Regions from separate parts of the Ensifer sp. VA4 genome, predicted to be linked through region 4. Evidence: riboswitches for the same ligand, from Rfam matches in the RefSeq annotation. Region 4 holds a riboswitch; each other region holds the start of a gene.
What was found. A riboswitch is a leader RNA that binds a small molecule or an ion and turns the genes downstream of it on or off. The one in region 4 is predicted to bind cobalamin.
Positions count from the first base shown of each region.

Region 1: linked by a shared signal. The riboswitch ahead of AC0C6X_RS27420 (CbtB domain-containing protein) and the one ahead of bluB (5,6-dimethylbenzimidazole synthase) in region 4 are both predicted to bind cobalamin.
Region 2: linked by a shared signal. The riboswitch ahead of AC0C6X_RS01045 (aromatic ring-hydroxylating oxygenase subunit alpha) and the one ahead of bluB (5,6-dimethylbenzimidazole synthase) in region 4 are both predicted to bind cobalamin.
Region 3: linked by a shared signal. The riboswitch ahead of AC0C6X_RS22810 (DUF1636 family protein) and the one ahead of bluB (5,6-dimethylbenzimidazole synthase) in region 4 are both predicted to bind cobalamin.

Region 1 covers NZ_JBVQPO010000020.1:41,748-48,757, reverse strand. Annotated here, with positions in the region: gene AC0C6X_RS27435 (glucoamylase family protein) at 1-896, shown strand, start outside; gene AC0C6X_RS27430 ((2Fe-2S)-binding protein) at 893-1,744, shown strand; gene AC0C6X_RS27425 (CbtA family protein) at 1,795-2,592, opposite strand; gene AC0C6X_RS27420 (CbtB domain-containing protein) at 2,791-2,967, opposite strand; cobalamin riboswitch at 3,010-3,273, opposite strand; gene AC0C6X_RS27415 (TetR/AcrR family transcriptional regulator) at 3,272-3,964, opposite strand; gene AC0C6X_RS27410 (NAD(P)H-binding protein) at 4,063-4,893, shown strand; gene AC0C6X_RS27405 (anthrone oxygenase family protein) at 4,890-5,369, shown strand; gene AC0C6X_RS27400 (crotonase/enoyl-CoA hydratase family protein) at 5,428-6,222, opposite strand; gene AC0C6X_RS27395 (TetR/AcrR family transcriptional regulator) at 6,305-6,910, shown strand.
Region 2 covers NZ_JBVQPO010000001.1:201,496-208,505, reverse strand. Annotated here, with positions in the region: gene AC0C6X_RS01060 (FAD-binding oxidoreductase) at 1-783, opposite strand, end outside; gene AC0C6X_RS01055 (L-threonylcarbamoyladenylate synthase) at 909-1,883, opposite strand; gene AC0C6X_RS01050 (DUF6656 family protein) at 1,963-2,562, opposite strand; cobalamin riboswitch at 2,866-3,069, shown strand; gene AC0C6X_RS01045 (aromatic ring-hydroxylating oxygenase subunit alpha) at 3,172-4,416, shown strand; gene AC0C6X_RS01040 (FAD-binding oxidoreductase) at 4,418-5,512, shown strand; partial or broken gene AC0C6X_RS01035 (glycoside hydrolase family 25 protein) at 5,659-6,669, opposite strand.
Region 3 covers NZ_JBVQPO010000013.1:107,046-114,055, forward strand. Annotated here, with positions in the region: gene AC0C6X_RS22795 (FecCD family ABC transporter permease) at 1-648, opposite strand, end outside; gene AC0C6X_RS22800 (ABC transporter substrate-binding protein) at 652-1,605, opposite strand; gene AC0C6X_RS22805 (ABC transporter ATP-binding protein) at 1,602-2,405, opposite strand; gene AC0C6X_RS22810 (DUF1636 family protein) at 2,428-2,841, opposite strand; cobalamin riboswitch at 2,947-3,162, opposite strand; gene AC0C6X_RS22815 (DUF1330 domain-containing protein) at 3,393-3,686, shown strand; gene aspT (aspartate-alanine antiporter) at 4,180-5,868, shown strand; gene AC0C6X_RS22825 (bifunctional aspartate transaminase/aspartate 4-decarboxylase) at 5,927-7,010, shown strand, end outside.
Region 4 covers NZ_JBVQPO010000006.1:113,424-120,433, forward strand. Annotated here, with positions in the region: gene AC0C6X_RS11980 (TolB family protein) at 311-1,138, shown strand; gene AC0C6X_RS11985 (sensor domain-containing diguanylate cyclase) at 1,498-3,048, shown strand; partial or broken gene AC0C6X_RS11990 (LacI family transcriptional regulator) at 3,023-3,220, opposite strand; gene AC0C6X_RS11995 (SDR family oxidoreductase) at 3,381-4,193, shown strand; cobalamin riboswitch at 4,222-4,433, shown strand; gene bluB (5,6-dimethylbenzimidazole synthase) at 4,480-5,223, shown strand; gene AC0C6X_RS12005 (DUF2865 domain-containing protein) at 5,180-6,259, opposite strand; gene AC0C6X_RS12010 (acyl-homoserine-lactone synthase) at 6,414-7,010, opposite strand, start outside.

The DNA of each region.
Region 1 (7,010 bases), on a different contig from region 4:
GCGAGGACGCGGTTGAAGGCGAGATCCGAAGCCTTGCCGAAAGGCTCTATGCGCGCGTCGACTGGCGCTGGGCGTTGGCCCGGAGTGACACACTGACGATGGGCTGGCGCCCGCCTGGCCGGTTTCTGAAACATCGCTGGCGGGGATATAGCGAGGCGCTGCTGCTCTATGTGCTGGCGCTTGGGGCAACGGATCAAGCCATCGGACCCGAGCACTACGATGCCTTCACCGAGGGCTATGACTGGATCCCGGTTGACGGGGAGCCGCATCTCCATGCGGCGCCGCTTTTCATCCACCTGTTCCCGCAGGCATGGCTCGATCTTCGCGCGGTCGGCGATCGGCCGATGCGGGAGAGGGGGACGGACTATTTCGCGAACACCCGGCGCGCCATTGCGTTGCAGCGCGACCATGCGCGCCGGAATTCAGGCCGCTTCGCCGGCTATGGCGAACAGCTCTGGGGGCTCAGTGCCTGTCACGCGCCGCGCGGTCGGCTGCGCCTTGCGGACGGACGCTGGCAGCGGCTTTTCGGCTACGTCAACCGGGGCGCGCCGTTCGGGCTGGACGACGGCACGCTCGTGCCCTGGGCGGCGTCCGCCTGCCTGCCTTTCGATCCGGACGCATCACGCGCGGCACTCGGTCATATTAAGGCAAGCTATCCCGGACTTCTGAAAGAGGGGCGCCTTCCGGGCGGCTTCAATCCGAGCCTTGCCGGCGATGGGCCGGAAGGCTGGATCGATGAGCGCGTCGTCGGTCTTGACCAGGGGCTCGTCGTGATGATGATCGAGAACTGGCGAAACGGCTTCGTCTGGGAGCTGACACGCAGCCTGCCGGCGATCCGGCGCGGCCTCGAACGCGCGGAGTTTGAGGGTGGCTGGCTGGCGACGGAGACGGCATGAATTTGGATGAGCGCCGGCAGACAGCGGAAACTGCAGGGAAATATCCGCCGCAGGTGCCGGCGGTGGTCGAGCGGTTGCGCGCGCAGTTTCCTGACGCCGGCGTTTCGCTCGATGTGGGCGAAAGCGCCTTCAGTGCGCCGGAAGCCTTCTGGGCCATGGGCGGGGCAGGGGTCGAGCAGGGCCTTGCCTATCAGGACTTTTTCGCAATCGGCTTGACGGACCGAATCCGGGCGGCGCATCTGATCGCCTTTTATAGCCGGCAACTGAGTGTGGTTCTCGGCGCGTTCTATCTCGGCGCGGGGCTTCACGCAGAAATCGCCGGCATTCGCTTCGAGGACTGGGTTCGGCTGCATGAGGGGCGGGGGATTGCCGGCAGGCGCTATCATTTCCATCTTGATCGGCTGACCGCGGTGCCGCAGGAGAGCGAACGCGGCAGTGCTTTCGAGCGCGGCTTCACCGCCCATCTGGCGCCGGTCGTCGCCGTCTTGAAACGGCGGACGGGGCTTTCCTCCGGAGCGCAGTGGCGGCTGGCGGCGGATTCGCTTGCCGGCGCCTTCCTGGAGATCGGACGGGCGATCGGCGAAGAGGCGCGCGGCATGGCCGAGGCGCTGGCAATCGTCAAAAGGCCGGGGTCGCCGCTGTTCTCGGAAGAACTCTGCTACGAGGAGATCTCGGCTATCGATCCGGCAAGCAGCGAGCGGCTGTCGCGCCAGTACCGGATACGCAGCGGCTGCTGCCTCTATTTCCGAACGGAAGGCGGCAGCTTTTGCGACACCTGCGTGCTGCTCGAACCGGACGATCGTCGCCGACGGCTGGGAGCCCATCTCATGCAAAACGGCGGGGGCTGAACCCCCGCCGCTTGCTTGTTCAGGCTCTCATGAGCACGGGATCGGCCGGATCAGTTCGCCCTGGCGAAACGTTCGTTGACGAAGCCGGAAACGACGCCGAGCACGATCCAGAAGGCAAGCGTGGTGGCGAGGGCGGCAACGGCAAATTCGGCACCGAGCACGGCCGGGACATTGCTGGAGATGTCGAGCGGCTGCGGTGCGCCGTAGACATGCGGCGCGGCGATCAGCGCGAGGCCGACGACCTTTGCGACGATCTCCTCGCGCAGGACGACGAGATAAAGGCCGACGGCAGAGAGGGCGACGGTTGCCAGCCACCAGGCCTGGCGATCGCCGAGCTCGGCGGCCGGGAAGCCCGGCAATTCCGGCGGCAGGCCGATTGCCGGCAACATGTGCACCGCCAGCCAGCCGCAGGCGCCCCAGAGCGCACCGTTCCTCAGCGTGATCGGATAGCCGATCACCAGGCTGACGCCGGCCAGCAGAAGGCCGAAGCCGGAGCCGGTGACGAGGTTCGCCATCAGCGTGCCCGAGAAGCGGCTCAGGCCGAACATGATGCCGCCTTCCTCGTGTTCGCCTTCATGCGCATAGGCCGGCGTGATCGGCGACAGCGCATCGAGCACGGCGCCGAGCGGCGAGACCGCCTTCAGCGACGAATGCTGGTCGTGCCCCTCTGCGGCCGGCTGCGCCGCCCCCGGCTGGCCGGTGGGCTGCTCGGTAGTGGCCGGAGCCTCGCCTTCGAATTGTTCTGCATGCAGGATCAGCGGCGTGACCCTCAATTCCTGGGCGCCGGTCATGAAGACACCGGCAATCAGCCCAGCCACGATCGCGGCCAGAAGCGTTCTGACAATCATCTTGAATTCCCTCGATAACGACAAAAGCCACGCGCTCTGGCGTGGTTTGCAGGCCTTTCCGTTCTTTCTGCCATGCGGACGGCCCTTGTGCGCCGGACGAACCGGCATGCACAAACACCCACATCCGGCACAGGCCGGATGCGTTCAGGTCCGCAGACACGTCGGTGCGGAACGTAAGCTACGTTCCGAGACATCTGTTTAGTGGCAGGGGAAGCCGTAGGAATGGCGGGTGTCGTGCGCGGTGTCGTGCAGCACGGCCGAGTTGGCAAGGCCGGCGCCGAAGACGAGGAATGCGCCGATGAGAAGCGCGATGACGCCAGCGGTCAGACGATCGCTGAGGGAGAGCGGGGTGCTCGAAATGGTAGACGTAGCCATGACAACCTCCGTGATGGCATCGGGAAATTCCCGGTGTGGGCCCTATGCCCGTATCGAGTGGCAGGTTTCCTGGCTCACGGCGCTGGGCGAAATGCCCGGGATCTGCCTCGCCTTCCCAGTCCGACCACCCTCTCGCGGTCTCTTCCAGTGGCTTCTCCCGGATCGCTCCGGAACGGCAAGATCGACGTCGCTCTACAGTCGCGGGGTCGGCCGTGATTTGAATGCCCAGCTTGGGTCCATCCGTCACGTTCCCGTTTACTCCCGACACACGTTCGCGTCTCGGGAACCAATCGATCGCTGATGATTATGAGCGTGTCATGGCGTTGTCAATTGAGCCTGCGCCGCCGGCCGCTTCATCAGCGACAAAATCGCGAAGGATCATCTGTTTGTAGGCCTCGACGATGCGGCCGCCCTCGGCGCGGTCGACCGAGATGGCGAGCCGCATCGTGCATTCGCCGAGATACATGATCAGGAACGCGGCCTCGTCGATCGCCGCGCGTGGGCGTTGCGGCTGGAGCCGGGCAAGGACATCGCCGAGCAGACGGCCGGTCATGCGGCTTTCTTCCAGTTCGATCTGCCTCAGCGTCTTGTCGGCCTGCATCGCCGACCAGATGTCGCGCATCACCGGTTCGGCGAGGAACATGTCGTAATAGGTATCGAAGAGCGCGCCGAAGGCGTCGCGCAGTTCTGCCATCGACGTCACCTTGGCGAATTCGCCCTCGATGCATTCGCGGGAATAGGCGTTGTAGCGCTCGGCGAGCGTGCGCACGATCGCCGACTTGTCCGGGAAATACTGGTACAGCGATCCGATCGAAATCCCTGCCTTTTCCGCCACTTCGCTCATGCGCATGGCATCGCTGCCCTTCTCGGCGATGAGCGTGGAGGCGCAGGTGAGGATGTGCTCGACGCGCTCCCGGCTGCGCTTCTGGCTGGGCGTGCGGCGGAGCGCGGTGTCGTCCTCGCCTGCAATCGGCAGGGTGCCTGTCGGCTCAATCATGAGTGATCCTCGCATTTTGTCTTGACTCCCAAAATACGAGGATTTATCACATTTGCAAATGTGAGAGTTACTCATGTTTTGAATCGGGAGGAAAGATCATGTCTGGCAAGGTTACGTTGGTGCTGGGTGGTACGGGCAAGACGGGGCGTCGCATCGCGGAGCGGCTGCGCGCCAAGGGCGTCGCGGTGCGCGTCGGGGCGCGCTCGGCCGAGACGTCCTTCGACTGGAACGACGAGACGACCTGGGCGCCGGTGCTCGAGAATGTCGAGCGTGTCTATGTCAGCTATCAGCCGGATCTCGCCGTGCCTGGTGCAGTCGAGGCGATCCGCCGCTTTTCCGCGCTTGCGGTCGGTGCCGGCATCAAGCGGCTCGTGCTGCTTTCGGGGCGCGGCGAGGATGCGGCGCAGGCGGCCGAACGCGAATTGCAGGCCTCGGGCGCCGACTGGACGATCATTCGCGCCAGCTGGTTCTTCGAGAATTTCAGCGAAGCCTTCCTGATGGACGCGGTTCGCAGCGGCATGGTCTACCTGCCGCCGGACGCGGTCACCGAACCGTTCGTCAGCGCCGACGACATTGCCGATGTCGCCGTCCTTGCGCTCCTCGACGACGCGCATGTCGGCAAGATCTATGAACTGACCGGGCCGCGGCTTCTGACCTTCGCCGAGGCCGTCGCGGAGATCGCCGCGGCATCGGGGCGTCCCATCGGTTACCAGTCCGTGCCGCTTGCCGATTTCGTGGCGCAGATGCGAGCCGAGGGGCTGCCGGATGACTACGTCGAACTCATCCGCTATCTCTTCTCGTCCGTGCTCGATGGGCGCAATTCCAGCCTGACGTCCGATATCGAGCACCTGCTTATGCGGCGGCCGCGTGACTTTGCAACTTACGTCCGGGAGACCGCAGCAACCGGTGTCTGGAGTGTCGCCGCATGATCTCGCTGATCCCCGCTTTGGCCTTCATCGCCGCCATCGGTTCCGGCCTGATGGCCGGCCTGTTCTTCATCTTCTCGGTCTGCATCATGCAGGCCCTGTCGCGGCTGCCGCCGGAGCAGGGGATCGCCGCGATGAACGCAATCAATGACGTCATCCAGAACCCGTTCTTCCTCAGCGCCTTCATGGGCACGGCGCTGATCGGACTGGCGCTGGTGATCATGGCCCTCCTCTCGGACGGTGAAGGCGGATGGCTGCTCGCGGCAGGCGGCATCGCCTATGTCGTCGGCGTGCTGCTGGTCACGATCATCTTCAACGTGCCGATGAACGATGCGCTTGCCGCTGCGGTAACCGGCCAGGCCGCGACCGATCTCTGGCAGCAGCGCTATCTCATCGACTGGGTCTGGTGGAACCACGTGCGCACCGTCGCCTCGATCGGCGCGCTGGCGCTCTTCATTCTCGGCTTCGCCCGCACGTGACGAATAGCGCGGCAAGGCCTTCGCACCTTGCCGCCGTTTTGCCGTGTTGCCGAGGCGCTCAGCGTATCGGGCCGTCTTCATGGATGCGTCGTCCCTTCCAGGCGGCAAGCGCATCCGAGAGATCGTCGGTCGGGACCATCTGGGCGAACTGTTCGCTCTCGACCAGCAGCCCCTCCGCGATCGACATGTTGAGGCCGCGGGTAACGGCGGTGATGATCGAGCGAACGGCAAGTGGCGAATAGCCCAAGATGCGCCTGGCCAGGTCACGGGCCGCAGGGATCAGCGCGTCATGGGCGACGACCCGGTTGATGAGCCCCATCGCCAGTGCGTGCTCGGGCGAGAAATCCTCGCCCGTCAACAAGAGTTCGAGCGCGCGCTTGCGGCCGGCAAGGCGCGGCAGGCGCTGGGTGCCGCCGAAGGTCGGCGGCATGCCGAGCTTGATCTCGGGCTTGGCGAAGCGCGCCCTGTCGCTGGCGATGGCCAGATGCACGGCCTCGGTGATCTCGCAGCCGCCGCCATAGGCGATGCCGTTGACGGCGGCGATGACCGGCTTTGGAAAGGCTTCGAGCCGGGCCGTCAGCCCCTGGCCGCGGCGGACGAAATCGCGCACGGCGGGGTTCACGCCCTTGGCCACGCTTTCGGAAAACTCATGAATATCGCCGCCGGCGGAAAAGGCGCGGTCGCCAGCGCCGATGATGATCACGGCGCCGACATTATCGTTTACCTCGATCGTGTCGAGAAGGGTGAGAAGCCAGTCGATCAGCTCGTAGTTCAGCGCGTTGAGCTTCTGCGGGCGGTTGAGCGTGAGGAGGGCAATGCCCTCGGAAATCTGCATCAGCACGGTATTGGACATCGTTGCTCTCCGGCAAAGGTTGACGCGGGGAGGCTAGGTGAGGGATGATGTCATGTATATTCACTAGTCGGTATACATCGTGATGGCGAAAGCAGAGAAGTCGACCCGGGATGTGATCGTCGCCGCCGCGGCAAAGCTCTTTTATGGCGAGGGCATCCGTGCCGTCGGCGTCGATGCGGTGGCCGAAGCGGCGGGGGTAACGAAACGCACGCTCTACTACCATTTCGAAAGCAAGGACGAGCTGATCGCGGCCTATCTCGAAGGCCGAGACCAGCCGAACCTGAAACTCTTCCAGAAATGGTTCGCCGAGGCCGACGGCGAACTGGCGGCGAAGGTTGACGCGATCTTCGTCAACCTGGCGCGGGCGGCGCGCCATCCGAAGTGGAAAGGTTGCGGCTTCCTGCGTACCTCCGCCGAACTTGCCAACATGCCGGGGCATCCGGCGATCCGTATCGGTGCGGCTCACAAGAAGAAGTTCGAGGCGTGGATGGCCGAGACCCTCGCCGATGCCGGGGCGTCCGAACCCGCCCTGCTGGCGAAACAGATCCTGCTGCTTCTCGACGGCAGCTTTGCCGTGGTGCTGCTGCATCGTGATGCCGGCTACATGGAGGCAGCCGGCAAGGCGGCTGCCTCACTGGTGCGAGTGGCGCTTGCCCGCGCCAACTCAAGGGCGTTGTCGGCGCTGTAGGGGCGAGAGGCGATTTCCGCTTCAAGCGGGCGCAATTGGCGGGCAATATAGGCTGCATCATCAACGGCAGAACAATCTGTGGATGTTGGCGCGCCGCCAG
Region 2 (7,010 bases), on a different contig from region 4:
CGGCATGAGTTCGAAGCCCGTCAGCGCCGGCCCGCAAAGACTGGAGGCCTTCTCGAAGAGGGCGAGCGCATGCTCGACGCTGCCGACGCCGGCGAAAGCCACCTGGTGTCCGAGCGGCTTCGGAAACAGCTTGAGCACGGCACCGGTGATGATGCCAAGCGTGCCCTCAGCGCCGATGAAGAGGTCGCGCAGGTCATAGCCGGTATTGTCTTTCTTCAGCCGGCGCAGCCCGTCCCAGATCTCGCCGGTCGGCAACACCACTTCGAGGCCGAGGCAAAGCTGGCGCATGTTGCCATAGGCGAGCACCGCTGTACCACCGGCATTGGTGGAGAGATTGCCGCCGATGCGGGCGGAGCCTTCCGATCCGAGCGACAGCGGGAACAGGCGATTGTGATCGTCGGCCGCCTTCTGGATGTCGGCGAGAATGCAGCCGGCGTCCGCCACGATCACGTTGCCGACCGGATCGACGTCGCGAATGCGGTTCAGCCGTTCGAGCGAAAGCACGATATCCGCCTTGCCTTCCCGTGGGATCTGGCCGGCGACGTGGCCGGTATTGCCGCCCTGCGGCACGATCGCCGTGCGGGTCGCGCTGGCGAGTTTCATGATGCGCGAAACCTCGTCGACCGAGCCGGGACGAAGCACCATCGGCGTCGTGCCGCGATAGAGCCCGCGGGATTCGACGAGATAGCGGGCCTTGTCCGCTTCGGCGGTCAGCGTATTGGCGCTGCCGACGATCTCGACGAAGGAGGCGATGAGTTCGGGTGAGGGAAGGGTCGTCGTCATAGGCCTGCCTTCGTGTTGCGCCTGCGCGCGCTATCGGACCGGTTGATATGAAGACACGATCCTCGGTTCGTATCGACTGCGATCATAACCGCAATCGCGGTGCGGACGAGATGCCGCACGCCATCTCACCCGCGCGGCGCCGCCGCCCGCTGCAGCCGATCGATGATCGCTTCGCCCAATCCTTCCGAAGGGATCGGCCCGACGGCGATCGTCGCCGCCCCGCTGGCGTCCGCGCGCTTCATGTAGTCGAAGAGATTGGCTGCCGCTTCGCGAAGATTTCCGGTCGGGCTGAGATCGAGAACCACGGCCGCCTGTTCCTCGCCGGCGATCCGGTCGCCGCCGAAGCGGATCAGCGCCTCACCGCTGCGCACATCGGCGGCATCAAGCCTCACGGCAGCGCCTGGCGCGTAGTGGGAGGCCAGCATGCCCGGCGCCTCGATCGTTGCGCCCGCCGTTTCCGGCCGGATCACCGGACGATCGAGCAGGCGCTCGACCTCGGCGGCATCGAGGCCGCCCGGGCGCAGCAGCCGGATCTCGTTGCCGTCGACCTTGATGATCGTGGACTCCAAGCCGATTTCGGCTGGGCCGGCATCGAGGATCAGTTTCAGTTTCTCGCCGAGATCGGCATCGACATGGGCCGCACTGGTCGGGCTGATCTTGCCCGAGGTATTGGCGCTGGGTGCGGCGAGCGGCCGCCCGAAACGAGCGATCACCCGGCGCGAGAAGCCGTCGGGCATGCGGATGCCAAGCGTATCGAGGCCGGCCGAGGCAAGCGCGTGCACGGTGCTCTCCGGCCGCTGCGGCAGGATCAAGGTCAGGGGGCCGGGCCAGAACGCTTCCGCCAGGCGTCGGGACAGGGGGTCGAAGCGCACATGAGCCTCGGCCATGGCCATGTCGGAAACATGCGAGATCAGCGGATTGAAACGCGGCCGCCCCTTCATCTCGTAGATGCGGCTGATCGCGTCGGGATTGGTCGCGTCGGCAGCAAGGCCATAGACGGTTTCGGTGGGAATGGCGACCGGTTCGCCTTCGGCAAGAACGGCGCAGGCGCGTTCGATCGCGCGGTCCGGTTCAATACCCGTGTCGATGATCTCTGCCATGCCGTTTCCTTTCCGACGCTTCCTTAGCGGACGTGCCGGGAAAACAGAACGATTTTCTTTGCGGGGATCGGTTGCTGGCTCAGAGGCTGCGGATGATGCGGCGCAGCGCGTCGTCCCGCGCACCCAGCATCAGCACGTTCTTGAGAGCAACCTTTGGGTCGTCCGTGCGGAAGAGCAGCCCGTTGTCACGGACGTTGCGGTTGATGACCATCTGTCCGTCTTCGGCGTTCGGCTCGATCGCGACGGCGAAATACATGCGGGAATAGCCGCTCTGGATGCGGTCGAAGAAATGGGTCTCGTCACCAAGGTCGCTGAAGAAATTGGCGAAATAGAACGACCAGGTGATGTCCTTGGAAGGAGTCACCGCGGTGCGCGCCGCCGTCACATGGCAATAGCCGAGATGCGGCTTGCCGACGAGCGTGCGGTGGAAGATCAGCTTCGGAAACTGGATCGAGGCGTGAAAGCCGTTGATCCGCTTGTGCGTCGTGTCGCCGGCGGTCGCGAGCTTCTTGCCGGTTCTGTCCGCGACTTCCTCATAGCTCAGATACCGTCGTTCGCTCGGCGCCCATTGCCGGCGGTTGATCCTGCCGGTGCGCAGGAACTCGCTGTGAACCGCCGTCTTCGGCACGACGGCCGGCGGCTTCTCGGCCGCTGCGTCGTAATATCTGAGTTTTGCCATGCGCCATCTGCCTGCGGGACATCCTCGTCCACCGGCAAGCCTAGTGCCTTATGGTTAATGAAGGATTTCCTTTCGTTGGCGGAAGATGCGCCGGTACTTTCATGAAAATGTCGCAAACGGGCGAAGTCTTCCCGCGCCTGCGCCATATCAGCCACAAAAGGTGGCATATGCCCAATATTTGATCTATCTGTCTGTTTATAAAGTGAAAAATTCCCGACGCCGGTTTGGGAGAACGGTTTCTGTCGTGTCGTCATTCTGGAATTGGATGTCGCTATCCGGCGTCTGCCAGGACGCCTTCCGCGCTTACATAGCCTTACTCAAGGTGTCGCCTTCCAAAGGGGAGGCGGAGAATTGGGAAGCCGGTCAAATCCCGGCGCTGCCCCCGCAACGGTGGTGGAGCGAAAGCCTCGGCAAAAGCCACTGGACGGTTCCGTCCGGGAAGGCGCCGGGCTGGTCCGCAAAGGACGGCTCCTGAGCCCGGAAACCAGCCTTGACGGACATAACCGTAACGGGTTGCGGCGGGCAGCCGGATCGGAGCCTGAAACGCATGGGTGCGCCCGTGCGGGTTCCTGTCCTGCCTCTCCGAAACATGGCGCATGAGGACAGGACATGGATACCAAGACCGATATGCTTCGCAAGCTGAAGGGCCGGCGTGACGGCTACAGCCTCGATCGGGCCTTCTACATCGATCCCGACTATTACCGGCAGGATCTGGAAAACATCTGGTACAAGGACTGGCTGTTCATCGGCCATGACTGCGAGATCCCGCGGGCCGGCAACTATTTCACCGTCCAGGTCGGCGATTTTCCCGTCGTCGTCACCCGTGATCGCCAGGGTACGATCCGCGCGCTCCACAATTCCTGCCGGCACCGCGGTTCCCGCGTCTGCACGCAGCACAAGGGGTCCGCGGCGAAGCTCGTCTGTCCCTATCATCAATGGACCTACGAGCTCGATGGCTCGCTGCTCTTCGCGCGCCAGATGGGCGAGGACTTCGACAAGGCGGCCCACAGCCTGAAACCGATCCACTGCGAGACGGTCGGCGGCTACATCTTCATCAACCTGTCGGAGACGCCGGCGGATTTCGCGGCCTTCCGTGAACTGGTCACCCCCTATCTCGCTCCGCACCGGCTGGGGGAGACCAAGGTCGCCTTCGAAAGCACCATCATCGAAAAGGGCAACTGGAAGCTCGTCTGGGAAAACAACCGCGAGTGCTACCATTGCGCCGCCAATCACCCCGAACTCTGCCGGACCTATCCGGAAGCGCCGACCGCGACCGGGGTGCAGGGCGCCAAGGACGATCCGGTGATCGCCGCCCATTGGGCGAAATGCGAGGCAGAGGGCCTGCCGAGCGAGTTCCGGATGTCGCCGACCGGCCAGTTCCGCGCCGCGCGCATGCCGCTGGTCGATAATGCCGAAAGCTACACCATGTCGGGTGCAGCGGCCGTCAAAAGGGCGCTGTCGGCCGATGTCCGGCAGAGGCAGATCGGCACGCTCCTGATGTTCCACTACCCGACCACCTGGAACCATGTGCTTTCCGATCACGCCATCACCTTCCGCGTGCTGCCGCTCGGGCCAGAGCTCACGCAGGTGACGACGAAGTGGCTGGTCAACAAGGATGCGGTCGAAGGCGTCGACTATACGCTCGATGACCTGACCCATGTCTGGACCGAGACCAATGACCAGGATCGCCAGATCGTCGAGGAAAACGCCTTCGGCATCCGCTCGCCGGCCTATGAGTCCGGCCCCTATTCGCCGGAGCATGAAGGCGGTGTGATGCAGTTCGTCGAATGGTACTGCAAGTTCATGGAGCAGCGCCTCGAGGGCGATGCGGCTCCGTTGTCGAAGGTCGCCTGACATGCAGATGGCACCTTCCTTCCACCATTTCGACGAACTGCATGTCTGGATCGACCGGCAGCAGATGCTCGAATGCACTTCGGCGGTCGTCGAGACCGCCGATGTCATGACCTTCACCTTCCGCGCGGAGAAGCCGGCCTGGTTTCGATACCTGCCTGGCCAGTTCGTCACCCTCGAACTGCCGGTCGCGGACGAACCGGTCATGCGCACCTATACCCTGTCCTCGACGCCATCGCGGCCGCTCTCGATCGCGGTCACGGTGAAGGCACAGGCCGACAGCATCGGCACCCGCTGGATGTTCGACCATCTCAAGCCGGGCATGAAGCTGAGGGCCTTCGGGCCGCTCGGCGATTTCAGCTTCGTCCGCCATCCGGGCGACAAGTACCTGTTCATCTCGGCCGGCTCCGGCGTCACGCCGATGATGTCGATGACCCGCTGGATGGCGGACTGCGTGCCGGAGACGGACGTCACCTTCATCTCCTGCGCCCGTCGGCCGGAGGATCTTTTGTTCCGCTCGGAACTCGAGGTCCTGGCAACGCAGATGTCCGGGCTGAACCTCGGCTTCATCGTCGAGGGACATGAGGCACGTCACGGCTGGCATGGTCTGCGCGGCCGGATCGACGGTGCCAAGTTGCCGCTACTCGCTCCCGACTTCCTGGAACGCACGGTGTTCTGCTGCGGGCCGGAGCCCTTCATGCGCGGTGTGCGCGAGATGCTGAAGGCAGCCGGTTTCGACATGAGCCGCTATCACGAGGAGAGCTTCCAGCCGGCGGCCGCGCCGGCTGCGGAAGAAATCGCCGTGCGCGCTGGTATCGGCGATGACGGCGACGGTCAGGTGGCCAAGGTCGCCTTCACCATGAGCGGCAAGGAAGTGGTGGCAAAGCCCGGCCAGACGATCCTGCAGACGGCCCGCGCCAACGGCGTCAGGATCGGCGCGGCCTGCGAGGGCGGCATCTGCGGCACCTGCCGTGTGATGAAGGTCGCAGGCGAGGTCGAGATGAGCCACAATGGCGGCATTCTCGATGACGAGATCGACGAGGGCTACATCCTCGCCTGCTGCTCGCGGCCGCTGGGAGATGTCCAGATCGAAGCCTGAAGGGGCTAGGGCGTGTTACAGGGCGGAGGCTGGACGGTGGCAGACCCTGGGCCGCCGGCATCGGCAGGTGGCTTGGAGCATCCGCCCTGCGCGGCGCCATCGGCCGCAACTGCCACCTGCAGGGCGCGCTCATGGCGGGCGAAATCGATCGAGCCGGTCACCAGCATGTCGACGCTGCTGCCGGCGCCGCTCGTGGCACCGGCACGGCTGACGAGCAGTGGCTCGCCAAGCGTTGCGGTCGCCCGTGTGGCCGCGTGCACTCCGGTCCCTTGCGCAGCTTGAGCGACGAGGGTGAGCGGCATTGGTTTTTCCGGCAGCAACGCGCCTTGCGCCCAGATCGCCTTCAGCGCCAGCGGCGACATCGCGGCGACGTTCACGTCGATGTCGTCCAAGGTGCCGGGCACACGATAGGGACAGCGCCGCTTGCCGCAATTGACGCCGGAGGAGAACTGCCACAGCGCATAGCTGTCCCAGTTGCCCATCGGGAAGACCTGGCGGATATCCGGCTTGTAGCGCGCATACCAGAGCGGCAGGCGCGATAGCAGCCGGTGCTTGGCGCGATGCGTGGCGATGTACTTGGCCGTGATGTGGTTGGTATAGAGGATCGGATAGCGTCCGGTCCGGGTCTTGATGTGGCCGGCGAAGATGGCGGCATCCTCGAGCGACATGTATTTGTCGGGATCGATGCCTTCGAGATCGAGAACCATCAGCTCGTCGTCGCGCGGCTCGGCGTAGTCGAGGAAATGGTTCGCCTGGTCCACCGGGTTGCCGGGACGGGCGAGATGGTAGGCGCCCCACAGCAGCCCGTGCGAACGGGCGATCATGCGCCGGGTCTGGTAGAGCTCGCGGCTGACGGCGTATTTGCGCCACATGGTCTTGCAGTGGTTGAAGGTGTCGCCATTGTGGTCGCCGGTGCAGGAGAAGCTTTCGGGCAGGCCGTCGGAGGCCTTGGCGATGAAGCCGGAGATGCGCTTGTCGGCGAGCATGACTTCCCAGTCGATGCTGTTCATTTCATAGGCGTCAACAATGATGGAATTCGACTTGGTCTTCCAGGGTTCCAGTTCACCGGCGCGTGCGGTCGCCGCCGCGAAAATCAGACCCAGGAAGGTCGCGAGGCGCAGAATCATCCCTGTGGTGGAGATATACCGCTTAGCCATTCTCTGAGATTGCCGACAGTATCGTTAACGCATCGTAAATCTCAGCCCCCGCGCGAACTGTGCTGGAGGCAAACGCGAATGTATACCGACCTGCGGCTGTATGTGAGTGATGTCTTGCATAGCGACGTTGTATCCCTTCGTCTCGTGGTTGCAGGCGATCGACGGCAGGAAGGCTTGAAAGCCCGGAGCCGCCAGCTGATTTCCAGTTGCAGCCGGGCTCTTTGCAATTTGGCCCGGACGGTCTCCGAAGGCGGAACAAGCCTGAGGTCTACGCGCTGCCGCGCGATTTCGGATATTCCGGCTGAGGGAGATCCTTGGATTGGCGCCGATCCGGGTGAATC
Region 3 (7,010 bases), on a different contig from region 4:
TTGCGCCAGACCAAGGCCGCCGAGCATCCAGAAGATCACGGTGTGGGTCGCCCGCGGGTCGCCGAGGAAGATCATGAGGTTGCCGATCGACGTCAGCACGAAGGCGACGGCGACCCCGGCGAGCACCAGGCGATCGGCACTGGCGCCGAGCGCGCGGGAAACGAAGGCGACCAGCACGGTTGCCAGAAGCGCGCCGCCAAAGGCGAAGAGCGGCACGGTGAGAAGACCGAGGATCATTCCGGTGTGGAGCAGCGCCACGATCGCGCCGAGCGCGCCGCCCGAGGAGACGCCGAGCAGATGCGGATCGGCGAGCGGATTGCGCGTGACCGATTGCAGCACGGCGCCGGTCAGCGCCAGGCCGGCGCCGACCAGCCCCGCCAGCATGACCCGCGGCAGGCGCACGTCCCAGACGATGCTTTCGCGGCCTGCCGACCAGAAGGCCTCGATGCTGCCGGGCGCGAGCTTGCTTGCGACGATCGACCAGACGGTGGTGACAGGGATCGGCGCCGAGCCGAGCGACACGCCCGCGGTCACGGTGAGGACCAGCAGCAGCAGCGCCGCGAACAGCCCGACCCCGCCGCGGATCGCCCGAACGGGAGCGACCCGCGAAACGGCGGCGGGAGCAGGCGACGTATCCTCGGCCAGCATCGGTTACAGGCCCTCGCCGTGAAAGGCCTTGGCGAGCCGGGCGATGGCGTCGACGTTGCGCGGCCCCGGCGTCGCCTCGACATAATCGAGCACCACGAAGCGGTCGTTCCGGACCGCATCGATATTGTCAAAGGCCGGATTGTTCTTCATGAAGGCGATCTTGTCCTCGGCCTTCACCTCGCCGTAGTTGACGATGACCACGACCTCCGGATTGCGGTCGATCACCGGCTCCCAGGAGACTTCCACCCAGCTCTTGTCGACATCGTCCATGATGTTGGCGCCGCCGGCGGCCTCGATCATCGCCGTCGGAATGCCGAAGCGGCCCGAGGTGAACGGCTTTTCCTCGCCGGAATCATAGACGAAGACACGGGTCGGCTTGCCGCGGCCGGCATTGGCCTTGGTGATCTCCGCGAGCTGGCTGCGATAACCCGCAACCAGCGCTTCGGCGCGATCCTCGACGCCGAAGATGCGGCCGAGATTGAGGATATCGACGAACATGTCGTCCATCGAGGGCTTTTCCCTGGCCATGACATGGATGCAGGACTCGGTGAGTTCGTAGACGCCGATCTTGAAGGGCGCCAACGTCTCGGGCGTCACCTCGCCGCCGACCTTCATGCCGTAGTTCCAGCCGGCGAAGAAGAAATCGGCGTCGGCATTGAGGAGCACCTCCTTGGTCGGATATTTCTCCGAGAGCTCCGGCAGTTCCTTCACGCCCTCACGCAGCTTTTCATCCAGCGTCTTCCAGCCGGAAACGCCGGTGTAGCCGACCATGCGGTCCTGCAGTTTCAGCGCCAGCATCATCTCGACCAGATTGACGTCATTGGCGATCGCCCGTTTCGGCGCGGCATCGAAGGTCACCTCGCGGTTGCAGCTCTTGACCGTGACCGGATAGGCGAGCGCGGGCGCAGCCGTGGCGATGAGAAACAGGAGGGCAGAGGAGGCAATGTTGATCTTCATGAAATCGATCCCTGTCGAGGAAGTGAAAAGGAAAAACGCGCGCTGCCGGCGGCGGCGCCGTGGGCGGTGGCGGTGACGCCGAAGGCGGAGGAAAGCGCCCGCGGGCTCAGCACGTCCTCGGGTGTTCCAAAGGCGGTCAGGCGCCCCGCCGTCACGATCGCCACGTCGGTTGCGAAGTCGGCCGCGAGATTGATGTCGTGCAGCGTCGACACGATCGTCAGCTTCAGCGTCTGCAGCAGCTCGAGGATTTCAAGCTGGTGGCGGATGTCGAGGTGATTGGTCGGCTCGTCCAGGATGATGATGCGCGGCTCCTGGGCAAGCGCCCGGGCGATCAGCACCCGCTGCTTTTCACCGCCCGAGAGCGTCGAGAACTGGCGGCCGGCAAGATGGGCGAGATCGAGATGGGAGAGCGCGTGCTGCACGCGCTCGCGGTCCTTGTCCGTCCAGCCGTTCAGCCCTTCCCGCCGCGGGATACGCCCCATCATCACCACGTCGCGCACACTGAAGGGAAAATCGCCGGGCATTTCCTGCAGCACGACGGCGATCGTCTTTGCCGCTTCACGCGCCGAGATCGACCAGAGATCGACGCCGTCGACCTCGATGCGGCCCGCATTCGGCTGCACCGCCCGGTAAAGGCAGCGCAAGAGCGAGGTCTTGCCCGCCCCGTTCGGCCCGAGGATCGCAAGCCGGCTGCCGGCCTCGACCGCGAAGTCCATGCTGTCGACCAGCTTCAGCCCCGGGCGCGGCCCCCAGCAAAGCCCTTCGACGCGAAGCGTTGCTCCTGTTGCGGTGCAGGTCATGGTCTCATCCCTCCCCGCACCGTCATTGGAAGTGGCCCGCAACGTCTTCGGAGACGAGCATCGCCGCCGGGATGCGGGCAAGCGTCTTGCCGTCGCCGCACTCGCCATGGGTGGCGGCATGCACCATGCCGTCGCCGCGATCGGAATGGGTGGCGGCAAAGCGGACGAGGTCGTCGATATCCTCCTCGGGCGAAATGCCGCCAAAGAGGTGTGTCGCCTTGCCCGTCGCCTGGAAGGCGATGGTGCAGGGTCGCGTGCAGGCCGCCATGCAGACCGTGCCGGCGATCGAGAAATCGCGATCGAGCGGCTCGCCGAGCGCGGCGATGCTGCGGTTGAGACGCTTTATGAGCTCGGCGCCGGGCATGCACGGGCCACCGGTAAAGCGGCAGTCGGTAGAGACCGTTATCTTGTGCTGTCGGGAATTCGTCTCGGCCATGTTCTCTCTCCGTGGGACTGACGGCAAGAGATGGCGAAACGGCAGGACGACGGATGACCGTCGCTTGGAAGCCAGTTCTTTTCCATCGGAACACCCCGTCCGTTGTGGTTGATCGGTTCGATGGCAGGTCTCCTGGCTCGCGGGTCGCGGCGCATCCACGTCTTCCCGGCTTGTCGCCAGTGACATGGTGTGAATGCGCTTTCCGCTCACAGTTGCGGGGGCAGCCACGGTTTCGGTCCCGTCAGGGTCGTCCGTTCCGTGTTCCCTTTTCAGCCGCTTCCGCATTTCCGCGGATGCAGCACCATCAACGTCTTCCTCGCACGAATCGGCGGCTGAAACAACTGCCAGGGGCATGGGCTCCAGATCTATCGACATGCGGCGTTTCGTCATGACGCTTGTTACGAAATAACATTACACATTTCAACAAAAAATTCGCTCAGAGCCAGGAGCGCCGGTTCCCCCTTCGACAGAATGGAATCGACAGCGAACTCGCCCGGATCGGCCGAACGGCGTATCCTTCGATGGTGCCTGCGTGGAAAGGAGATACCACCATGGCTGCCTATTTGATCGCGGATGTCGAAATCACGAATGCCGCGGCGTTTGAACAATATATACAGGAAGTGCCGGCGACGGAGGCGCGCTACGGCGGCCGCTATCTCGCCCGTGGCGGCGCGACCCGGGTGCTCGAAGGCGACTGGGACCCGCACCGACTCGTCATCGTCCAGTTCCCGGATATGCATTCCCTGCTCGAGTGGTATCAACCGCCGGACTATCAGCGCCTGAAGAAGATCCGTGAGCGCTGTGCCAGGACACGGATCATCGCACTCGAAGGTGTCGCCATCTGAAGCGGAGCGCAAGACTGGCCGCAAATACCAGCCTTCACCGTCACGTCGAGCTTCGCGGCGCGCGGATGCCGCCGCCGGACATGTGCTCCGGATCCGTCGCCATGTGTTTTCCGTTATGAGCGAACGTGAAAGAATACAACACAAGAGTTGCATAGCCGGCGAAATTTGCCGCGACGCTACCGCGCCCACGGATCGGAACTGAAGCGCGGCCGCGCTCCCGAAGCGGCCTTCCCACGCTGATCGGCAAACCGCCCGGCCCGATGCTTGCAAGCCGATGCCGGCGCCTGTTCCATGCCCGCCCTGTGCCCAAAATCCGGGAAGTTTAACGTACGTTACGCTTACGTAACCCCATGACCGTTGAGAAAACCAACGGCCGAAGAGACAATTGGCGAAGCTGGGATTGGGCATCGACCAGCCACCGACAAAATCAACTTAGCCGCGTAAATCCCCTGAAATGAAGTGACGGCAATTCAACTTTCTGAAGGGTATAGCAGTGAATCCAATCGATTTCTTCGTCGAGACGCTTCGGACCTATCCTCCCGTCGCCGTCTTCCTCGCCCTCGGCATCGGTTTCCTGATCGGCCCCGTCAAGGTCGCGGGCTTCAATCTCGGAAACGTCACCGCCACGCTTCTCGCAGGCGTTCTCATCGGGCAGCTCGGCATCCAGGTGTCCGGTGACCTGAAGTCCACCTTGTTCCTGATCTTCCTGTTCGCCGTCGGTTACGGTGTCGGCCCGCAATTCGTGCGGGGCCTCAGCACCGACGGGCCGAAGCAGATTGCCTTTGCCCTTTCAGTCCTGGTGCTGTGCCTCATCGTTCCCTATCTCTGCGCGCTGATCGCCGGCCTTCCGCTCGGCTACGGCGCCGGCATGTATGCCGGGTCGCAGACGATCTCGGCCGCGATCGGCGTTGCGACCGACCAGATCAATTCGCTCGGGCTGACGCCGGAGCAGGCCAAGACCTTTGCCGACCAGATCCCGATCGCCTATGCGGTGACCTATATCTGGGGCACGATCGGTTCCGCGATCATCCTCGCCCAGCTCGGGCCCAGGCTTCTCGGCATCGACCTTCCGTCCGCTTGCAGGGAATATGAGGCAAAGCTCGGCGGCGGCTCCGAGAGCAGCGAGCCGGGCATCACCCGCGCCTATCACGATTTCGGGCTCCGGGCCTATCGCATCGATCAGGCGAGCGGCCTCACCGGAACGCCGGTCAAGAACCTGCTTCCCGGCATCCGCGTCTATGTCGAGCGCCTGCGCCGCGGCAACGAGATCATCGAGGCGGACGGTAACACGGTGCTGCAGCCGGGCGACGTCGTCGCCTTCTCCGGCCGCAGAGCCCTGCTCGTCGAGAACCTGGATTCCAGGCTGACGGAAGTCGAGGACAAGGAACTCCTCAATGCCGAGGCGGAAGTGGTCGACGTCTACGTGACCAACAAGGCGCTCGCCGGCAGGACGCTTGCCGACGTCAGCACCGAGGACTGGGCGCGCGGCGTCTATGCCCGCAAGATCGTGCGCTCGCTGGTCGAGATCCCGGTCCTGCCGGGCACGACCGTCGAACGGGGCGACATCGTCACCATCGGCGGCGCCAAGCGCCATGTCGAAGCGGCGATCAAGGCGCTCGGCTTTGCCGACCGTCCGGTCGAAACCACCGACATCGCCTTCCTCGGCTGGGGCCTCTTCATCGGCGCGATGGTCGGTGCGCTGACACTGACGATCGGCGGCATCCCGATCGGGCTTTCGACATCCGGCGGCGCCCTGCTGGCCGGCCTCGTGCTCGGCTGGCTGCGTACGACCTACCCCGCCTTCGGCCGGATCCCCTCGCCGGCGCTGTGGCTCCTGAACACGCTCGGCCTCAACATCTTCATCGCCGTCGTCGGCATCGGCGCCGGCCCCGGCTTCGTCGCTGGCCTGCAGGAAGTCGGCATTTCCCTCTTCATCTGGGGCGTGGTCGCGACCTCCATCCCGCTGATCGCCTCCGTGCTCATCGGCCACTACGTCTTCCGCTTCCACCCGGCGATCCTGTTTGGCGCCTGCGCCGGCGTCCGGACGACGACGGCGGCGCTCGGCATGATCCAGGAAGCGGCCAAGAGCAAGGTGCCGGCACTCGGCTACGGCATGCCCTACGCCATCGGCAACACGCTGCTGACCATCTTCGGCCTCGTCATCGTCATCATGCTCGCCTGAGGCGGGCCGGCAACCGAGACCATCGTTCATAATTCATAGATCACAGGGAGTGTGGATCATGTTGGACAGAAACTTCTACGACAGCATTTCCGATCTCAGCCCGTTCGAAATCAAGGACGAGCTGATCAAGCTCGCCAAGTCGAGCTCGCAGAAATCCGCCAAGGCCTTCCTCAATGCCGGCCGCGGCAACCCCAACTGGACGGCGACGCGCGCCCGCGAAGCCTTCTTCCTGCTCGGTCAGTTCGCGCTGACGGAAGCCAAGCGCGCCTATTACGACCCGAAGGCCGGCGTCGCCGGCATGCCGCCGCAGGACGGCGCGCATCAGCGCTTCCAGAAATGGGTGAAGAAACAGCTTCAAGTAGCGGCCGCTGTTGACGAAGAGGATGAAGGCGTTCCGCCGGCAAAGACCCTGCAAAGCGCGGTCGACTACGCCATCACCACCTTCGGTTTCGACCCGGATGCCTTCGTGCACGAGCTGACCGACTCGATCATCGGCGACAACTATCCGGTTCCGGACCGCGCGCTGCATCACAACGAGATCATCACCCACGAATATCTGATGTGGGCGATGTGCGCCGGCCACCGGCCGGACGTGAAGTTCGACCTCTACCCGGTCGAAGGCGGCACCGCCGCCATGTGCTACATCTTCAAGGCGCTGAAGAACGCCCGCATCCTGAACGCCGGTGACACGATCGCGCTCGGCACGCCGATCTTCACGCCCTATCTCGAAATGCCGCAGCTCGAGGATTACACGCTGAAGACCATCAATGTCAGCGCCGAGCAGGAAGATCGCTTCCAGTTCACCGACGAGGACATCAAGGCGCTGGAAAACCCCGAGGTGAAGGCGCTGTTCCTGGTCAACCCCGGCAACCCGTCGGCCGTCGCCCTCGATCCGGATTCGATCAAGCGCCTCGTCGATCTCGTCAACAACGAGCGCCCCGATCTGATCATCCTTACCGACGACGTCTACGGCACCTTCGTGCCCGGCTTCCAGTCCCTGCTCGGCCATCTGCCGCGCAACACCATCGGCGTCTATTCCTACTCGAAATATTTCGGCTGCACCGGCTGGCGCCTGGGCGTGATCGCCGTTGCTGAGGACAACATCTTCGACGAGAAGATCAAGGCGCATCCCGAGCCGGTCC
Region 4 (7,010 bases):
CAAGCACGGCGGTCCCGCGTTCACGGATGACGAAATCCGGCTGATCCGGCTGTGGTCGGGAAGCGACGTTTCCGCTGCCAGGCAGCCTTCGGCGCAGATCGCCTACTTCGCGACGCCGCCGGTCTTCGGCGTCTATGGTCGTCATCGTCGGCGTTGCTTTCGTCTGCATCCTGCTGCTGTTGGCCCGGGGCACCGTCTCGATCTGGCGGGAGCAGCGCCATTCCATCTTGATGCAGTCGCTCTGCGGCAAGGTCCTGGCGGCGCGGGCGAAAGAACGCAAACAGCTGCTTGACTGCGGCGGGAGAACGGTATGCGCAGTTCCATCGAAACCTATGACATCGTTACCGGCGAAACGCGTGTCGTCTGGCAGACGGATCGGCTGGTCGAGGCGCCCAACTGGTCGCGGGATGGCGCGCATCTCGTCATCAACGGCGATGGCCGCCTTTATCGCCTCGGCTTCGACGGTTCGGAGCCGACGGAGATCGACACCGGCTTTGCCACGCTCTGCAACAACGATCACGGCATCTCGCCCGATGGCGGCACGATCGCGATCAGCGACAAAACCGAGTTCGGCAAATCGGCGATCTACCTGCTGCCGGCCGAAGGCGGAACGCCGCGGCTGATCACCGGCAACCTGCCATCCTATTGGCATGGCTGGTCGCCCGATGGGCAAGCGGTGACCTATTGCGGCATCCGCGACCAGGTCTTCGACATCTACACGATTTCGGTGGATGGCGGCGAGGAGAGGCGCTTGACCCACGGCGAAGGGCGCAATGACGGGCCCGACTGGTCGGCGGACGGGGAATGGATCTATTTCAACTCGAGCCGCACCGGCCGCATGCAGATCTGGCGCGTCCGTCCCGATGGCAGTGATGTCACGCGGATCACCGACAGCCCCTATGGCGACTGGTTCCCGCATCCGTCGCCGGATGGGAAGCATCTGCTGGTGCTCTCCTATGACGGCGACGTCTTCGATCATCCGCGCGACCTCGATGTCCGCCTGCGGCTGATGGACATGGATGGCGGCAATGCGCGCGTGCTGTTCGAGCTCTTCGGCGGGCAGGGAACGATGAACGTGCCCAACTGGTCTCCCGCCGGCGACCGCTTCGCCTTCGTGCGTTATCAACCGGAAAGCTGAGACGAGGCGGCACTAGGCAGCAATGTCGATATGGCGAAGCTGTTGCTCGATCACGCGCCAACGCAAAACGGCACGCGATCCCTACCGTCGTGCGCCGATCGATAGGCGATCGCGAATATGGGTGAATGCGGCGTCGGCTGGTGCCTGCGCCCCCTTTTGGTTTCGCCTGCGACTGCTGATTGTCAGTCGAATTGTCGATCGATTCAGGCGGTTGAAATCGTTAAGTATTTCAACACCAGCTTATTTAAGCCAAACTTCTAATTTGGTCGCTAGGGTGCCGGCATATTCGGCTGCCGAGCATCGCGCTTGCAGGAGTGCCAAAATGCTCGCCGTGGCCGGTGCGGGTGAGGGGGACTGGCGTGGTGGACAAGACGTTGCGGTTGGCGAAGCGGAGCAGAACGGTTTGGGCGATTCATGCCGCCTGCACTCTGGTCGCCGTCCTGATCATCGCGAGCCTCATCTTCGTTCTTGATCGTTCGGTCGCCGAGGCCGATCGCTTCGGCCTTTCGGCGGAGCGGCGGCTGGTGGCAAACGAACTGCGCCACCAGATGGATGCCGTCGTTCAATTCCAGGCGCAGCTCTCCTTCTGGGACAAAACCTACCAGGAACTCGCCAAAGGGCACGTCAGCGACGCCTTCGTTGCGGACGAACTGGCGGGGTGGCTGTGGAAAGACTACGGTTTCTCCTGGCTGATCTTCACGGACCTCGACCACAACGTTTCGACGGTGTTGAAGGACGGCGTTGCGGTGTCGAGCGAGGCTGCCCGCGTTCCGCTCGAGGAGGTGGACGATCTGCTCGACGAAGCCCGGCGCCGCTACGACAACGCGCTCAGAAACAATCACGGCTCCTATGTGCTGGATTTGGTGACACCGGACCCGCAGTCGGTGATGCCGGCCGTGCCCGGAATTCACGCCGTGGACTTGCGTGAGATCGACGGACGCATGAGCGTCGCGGTCGTGCAGGCGGTCATCCCGGAAACGCTGGCGATACCTGCGGAGCGTCGCGCGCCCGTGCTCATGGTTTCGGTGCGGCCGGTGACGGCGAAGGTGATGCGCGAGATCGCGGCGCGGCTGGGTATCGGTGGACTTGCCTTCGTGCCGCTCACCGCGCGGCCGGAGGGGAGCGTCTACGCGTCGGTCGGGCGCTGCTCCGACGCATCCTGCCTCGTGGCGGCGTGGATGCCGAAGTCACCAGGCGGGTTCGTCCGGGCCGAGCTGTTGCCGAGCGTCATCGTGATGGCGATCGTGGCGGCGCTGCTGATGGCCTTCGTCGCCCTGCGTTTCTCGACGCTCTTTGCCGCCTTGCAGCAGAGCGAGGCGCTCAACCGTCATCTTGCCAAGCACGACCGGCTGACGGGGCTGCTCAACCGGAGCGGTTTCGACGACATGCTGGCGGCGGCGTTGTTGAAGGCAAAGACGCACCCGTTCACGCTCGTCTATGCCGACCTCGACGCGTTCAAGGCGGTCAACGACCGCCATGGTCATGCGGCGGGCGACGCCGTTCTGGTCGCCATGGCCGAGCGCTTCCGGAACCGTGCCGGCCCCAAGGGTACCGTCGCACGGCTCGGCGGTGACGAGTTCGCCATCATTCTCGGCGATTGCAGCGAGGCCGAGGCTCGCGGACTTGCAGCCGGTCTTGTCGCCGATGCGCAGACACCGGTCGCGTTCAACAGCCAGTTGCTCACTGTCGGCGGCAGCGCCGGCATAGCCTTTGCGCCGCGCCACGGGCTGACCGCACGCGCCCTGCTGCTGGCTGCCGACGAAGCGCTCTATCTCGCCAAGCGGCGCGGCCGCAATCGCGTCGAAACGGCTGACGATACGGTCCTGCCGGGCGGAACCTCCGGCAACCGGCTCGTCCCCGGACCGAGTGGCGCCGGCGATCGTCCTACTCCGGCACGTTATAGGGCGTGATGACGACGACCGCCGAAAGCTGAGGGCCGACCGCGCCCGACGGCGCGCGGCCGTGCAGCATGATCGTGCGAAATGCCGTGCGCGCATCGGTCTTCAGATCATGGTGCAGGACGAAATGAACGCGCCGCTCGCGCAGCAGCGCCAGATTGTCCTCGTCGAGGTCGCGAGCCACTGGCCGCGGGAACGAGAGAGCAGGACTTTCATGCGGCACTCGATGCGCAGGCGCGGCGCAAGCTGAGCTGACGGTTCCGTCTCACATTTGACGGTCTCCCGATGCGTTGTGGTTGGGGGCCGTACCTGTTTCACACGATCATTTCCGAGGGAGGAATTCGATGAACGGACAGATGCAAGGCAAGATCACCATCGTCACCGGCGGCACGCAGGGACTGGGCGCCACGATTGCCGGCCTTTTCGCCGAACGCGGTGCCGCCGGCATCGTCATTTGCGGGCGCAATACCGCCAAGGGGCGCGCGAAGGCGGAAGAAATCGGCAAGGCCAGCGGCGCGAAAGTGGTCTATGTCGAGGCCGACCTAGAGAAGGTAGAAGACGCCTGCAAGGTCGTTGCCGCCTGCGATGCCGAGTTCGGCCGGGTTGATGCGCTGGTCAACGCTGCCGCCATTACCGATCGCGGCACGATTCTCGACACGACGCCGGAACTCTTCGACCGGATGTTCGCCATCAATGTAAGGGCGCCTTTCTTCCTAATGCAGGAGACCGTGAAGGTGATGCGGCGCGAGCGGACCGAAGGGACGATCGTCAACATCGGTTCCATGTCGGCGATGGCCGGGCAGCCCTTCATCGCGGCCTATTGCGCGTCGAAAGGGGCTCTCGAAACGTTGACCAAGAACACGGCCTACGCGCTCTTGCGCAACCGCATCCGCGTCAACGGCCTGAATATCGGCTGGATGGCATCCGAGGGCGAAGATCGCATCCAGCGCGAGTTTCACGGGGCTGCCGCGGATTGGCTCGAAAAGGCGGCCGCCAGCCAGCCGTTCGGCAGGCTCGTCGATCCGGCGGAGGTGGCGCGCGCCTGCGCCTATCTATCTTCGGCGGAATCCGGGCTGATGACCGGATCGGTGATCTGCTTCGATCAGTCGGTCTGGGGCGCCTATGACGGTTCGCCGCATCCGATGGCACCCCTCTGACAAGTACTTGTCTTTCCCTGACGGCTGTGCCCTTATGGCGCCGTCAGGTGCCCGCGTGAGCGGGAGAATCGGGAATCCGGTGTCATTCCGGAACGTGCCCAACGCTGTGACGGGGACGGTCGCTTCTCGAAATACCTTGAATTGATTCAAGGTTTTGCCACTGGATCTTCAATCGATCTGGGAAGGTGGGGCGACCGGTTGAACCGAAGTCAGAAGACCGGCCTGGCGAGATAGACCGAACCCCGCGTGGACGGCGGGAGGTTTTCGCATTGTTGGGGATCGAACGATGCTGACTGAACCGAAGGGTGGCCTTGCGGCTGCCGGTGCCTTTTCGCTGCAAGAGCGGGAGGCCGTCTACCGCGCCATCGAAACACGCCGCGACGTGCGTGACGAATTCCTGGACAAGCCTTTGCCTGAGGAACTGGTGAAGCGGCTGCTGACAGCGGCGCACAGCGCGCCGTCCGTGGGCTTCATGCAGCCCTGGAACTTCGTGCTGGTGCGGGCGCCGGAAACGCGCGAACGCGTCTGGCAGGCCTTTCGCCGTGCCAATGACGAGGCGGCGCTGATGTTTGCGGAGGAGCAACAGGCCAAGTACCGCTCGCTGAAGCTCGAAGGCATTCGCAAGGCGCCGCTCAGCATCTGCGTCACCTGTGATCGCACGCGTGGTGGCGCCGTCGTTCTCGGCCGCACGCACAATCCGCAGATGGATGTCTATTCAACGGTTTGCGCCGTGCAGAACCTGTGGCTTGCGGCCCGCGCCGAAGGGGTGGGCGTCGGCTGGGTCAGCATCTTCCACGAGGCGGAAATCAAGGCGATCCTCGGCATCCCCGATCATATCGAGATCGTTGCCTGGCTCTGCCTCGGCTATGTCGATCGCCTCTATCAGCAGCCCGAACTGGCGGTGAAGGGATGGCGCCAGCGCCTGCCGCTTGAAGAACTGGTGTTTGAGGAAGGCTGGGGAACGGCAGCGACGGATCGTACCGCGCTCAATTCTGGACCGGTTGATAGGCCGGTCCCTTCGGGTGCTTGAGGTCGATCGAGGTTTCTTCGTTGGGCAGGAAGGTCGGGCCGACGACGCGCACCTTGCTCTTGGACGGATCGTAGGGGCGCTCCTCGGGGGGCGCCTTTGCGGTCGTGGCATCTGCGGGCTTCTTGGTTTCGATCACCACGATCGACGACTGATCGTCGCCGGTCATCGTACCGGTTGCTTTCGGCGAGGTCGCGGCGGTCCGCGGTATCTGGCAGCCGCACATGCCGGGTTTGCTGATGCCGCGGGTGCGATAGGCGAAAGCATTGGGCATTTCAGTATAGGGCAGGCCGGTCACGGCCGAGACCATCTGCTCGCTCTCCTCCGTGTTGAGATCGTGGAAGTAGAGCTCGGTCTCGGCGCCGGGGCAGCGCGCCCGGCAGGCCTGTTCGTCACGCGGGAAGTCGGCGGGCGTCGCATCCGAAGAGATCGGGAAGAAGGCGCCGTCGCAGGTGCGCACACACATGGTCCGCAGGGTTCCGCGATAGTAGCCGTCCTGCGGCGCATAGCCGTCTTCGCCATGCCCAAGCATCGGCCCGTACGCGTCGTCAGGCGGCAGGTCGGCGATGATGTTGCGGTGCGTCTCCGGCTCTTCGGGTTCGACGCTCGCAAAATAGTCGCGGTCGCTGTAGCAGCCATTGATCTCGAGCGCGGCGACGATACGGCGACGGGTCTCTTCGCTGCCGCCGGCGACGATCTGCTCACGCTCCGATTTCAGCATGCGCAGATTGTCTTCCATCTCGGCGATGAGGCTGTTGAGCTCGCCGCAGGTGTCGGGGTCGCCGCCATCGAAGGTGGCGACGCTGCCGCCACCGCAGCCCGCGCGCCGGCGATCGTTCTTCGCCCGGCGCAGTTCGATATTCTGGCGCGAGATGGCGCTGGCATAGTCGCGGGCATCGGCATTGGTGGCGACCATGTCGGACATTTGCGCAAGCCGGGTATTCAGCCGGTCGCACACGGTCGATGCCAGCGAAGGATCGGCACCGACCAGAGCCAACGGCACAAGCGCCGCAGCGACGTGTTTCAAGCGAGGGAACACGGGCGAAGTCTCTTCCTGCTGCCGCACGATGCCAAGCTTCTGGTGTGGGCGGCTGCCGGCGGCAATTCCTTTTTCACCTCCATCATAGAGCTTGTCGGTGATCGTGCAACAACAAGCGGCGGTTTGCGTTAACGGGTCCGGCCGGCCGAAGCGCTCAGGCGGCGCGGGCGGTTTCCAGCGACATCGGGCGTTCCAGAACGGTGCCTTCGATGGCGGCAACAGCCTTCATGCGCTGAAGCAGGCTTTCGGTCACTTCCCAGGCGACGGCAACGGCGAAGACCGAGCCGATGCGATGCGGTTCGGCGATGCGCTCTCCCGGGCATCCCATGCGGCGGAACATGCGTTCCAGGAACACGTCGGTGACCGTGACGATATGGCTGATGCCGGAGGCGAGGCCGAGTTCGCCAACGCCGCACATCAACTCGGCGGCCGCGACGGTGACCTGGTTCGAGGCGCGGTCCTGCGAAATATCGGGCTCGATGCAGAAGCGACTCGATTCCCAGACCGAAGCGCTGCGGATTTCCGGGTTGTCGCCGAGCAGGATCGGGAAGGTATCGTCCAGCATGTTGGGGCCGAGCGTCGGCAGCAGCCGGAGCGAGCCGCGCAGGCGACCGGTGTCGGGGGCGTAGGACAGCACGTAGAGCGGGTTCGCCTTGTCGTAGTTGTCGATCTCCCACTCGCCGTCGGTCTGAACATCCCATTTCAGGAAATCGTGAAAGACGCGCTTGCGCAGCCGGAACATCTCGTCGAC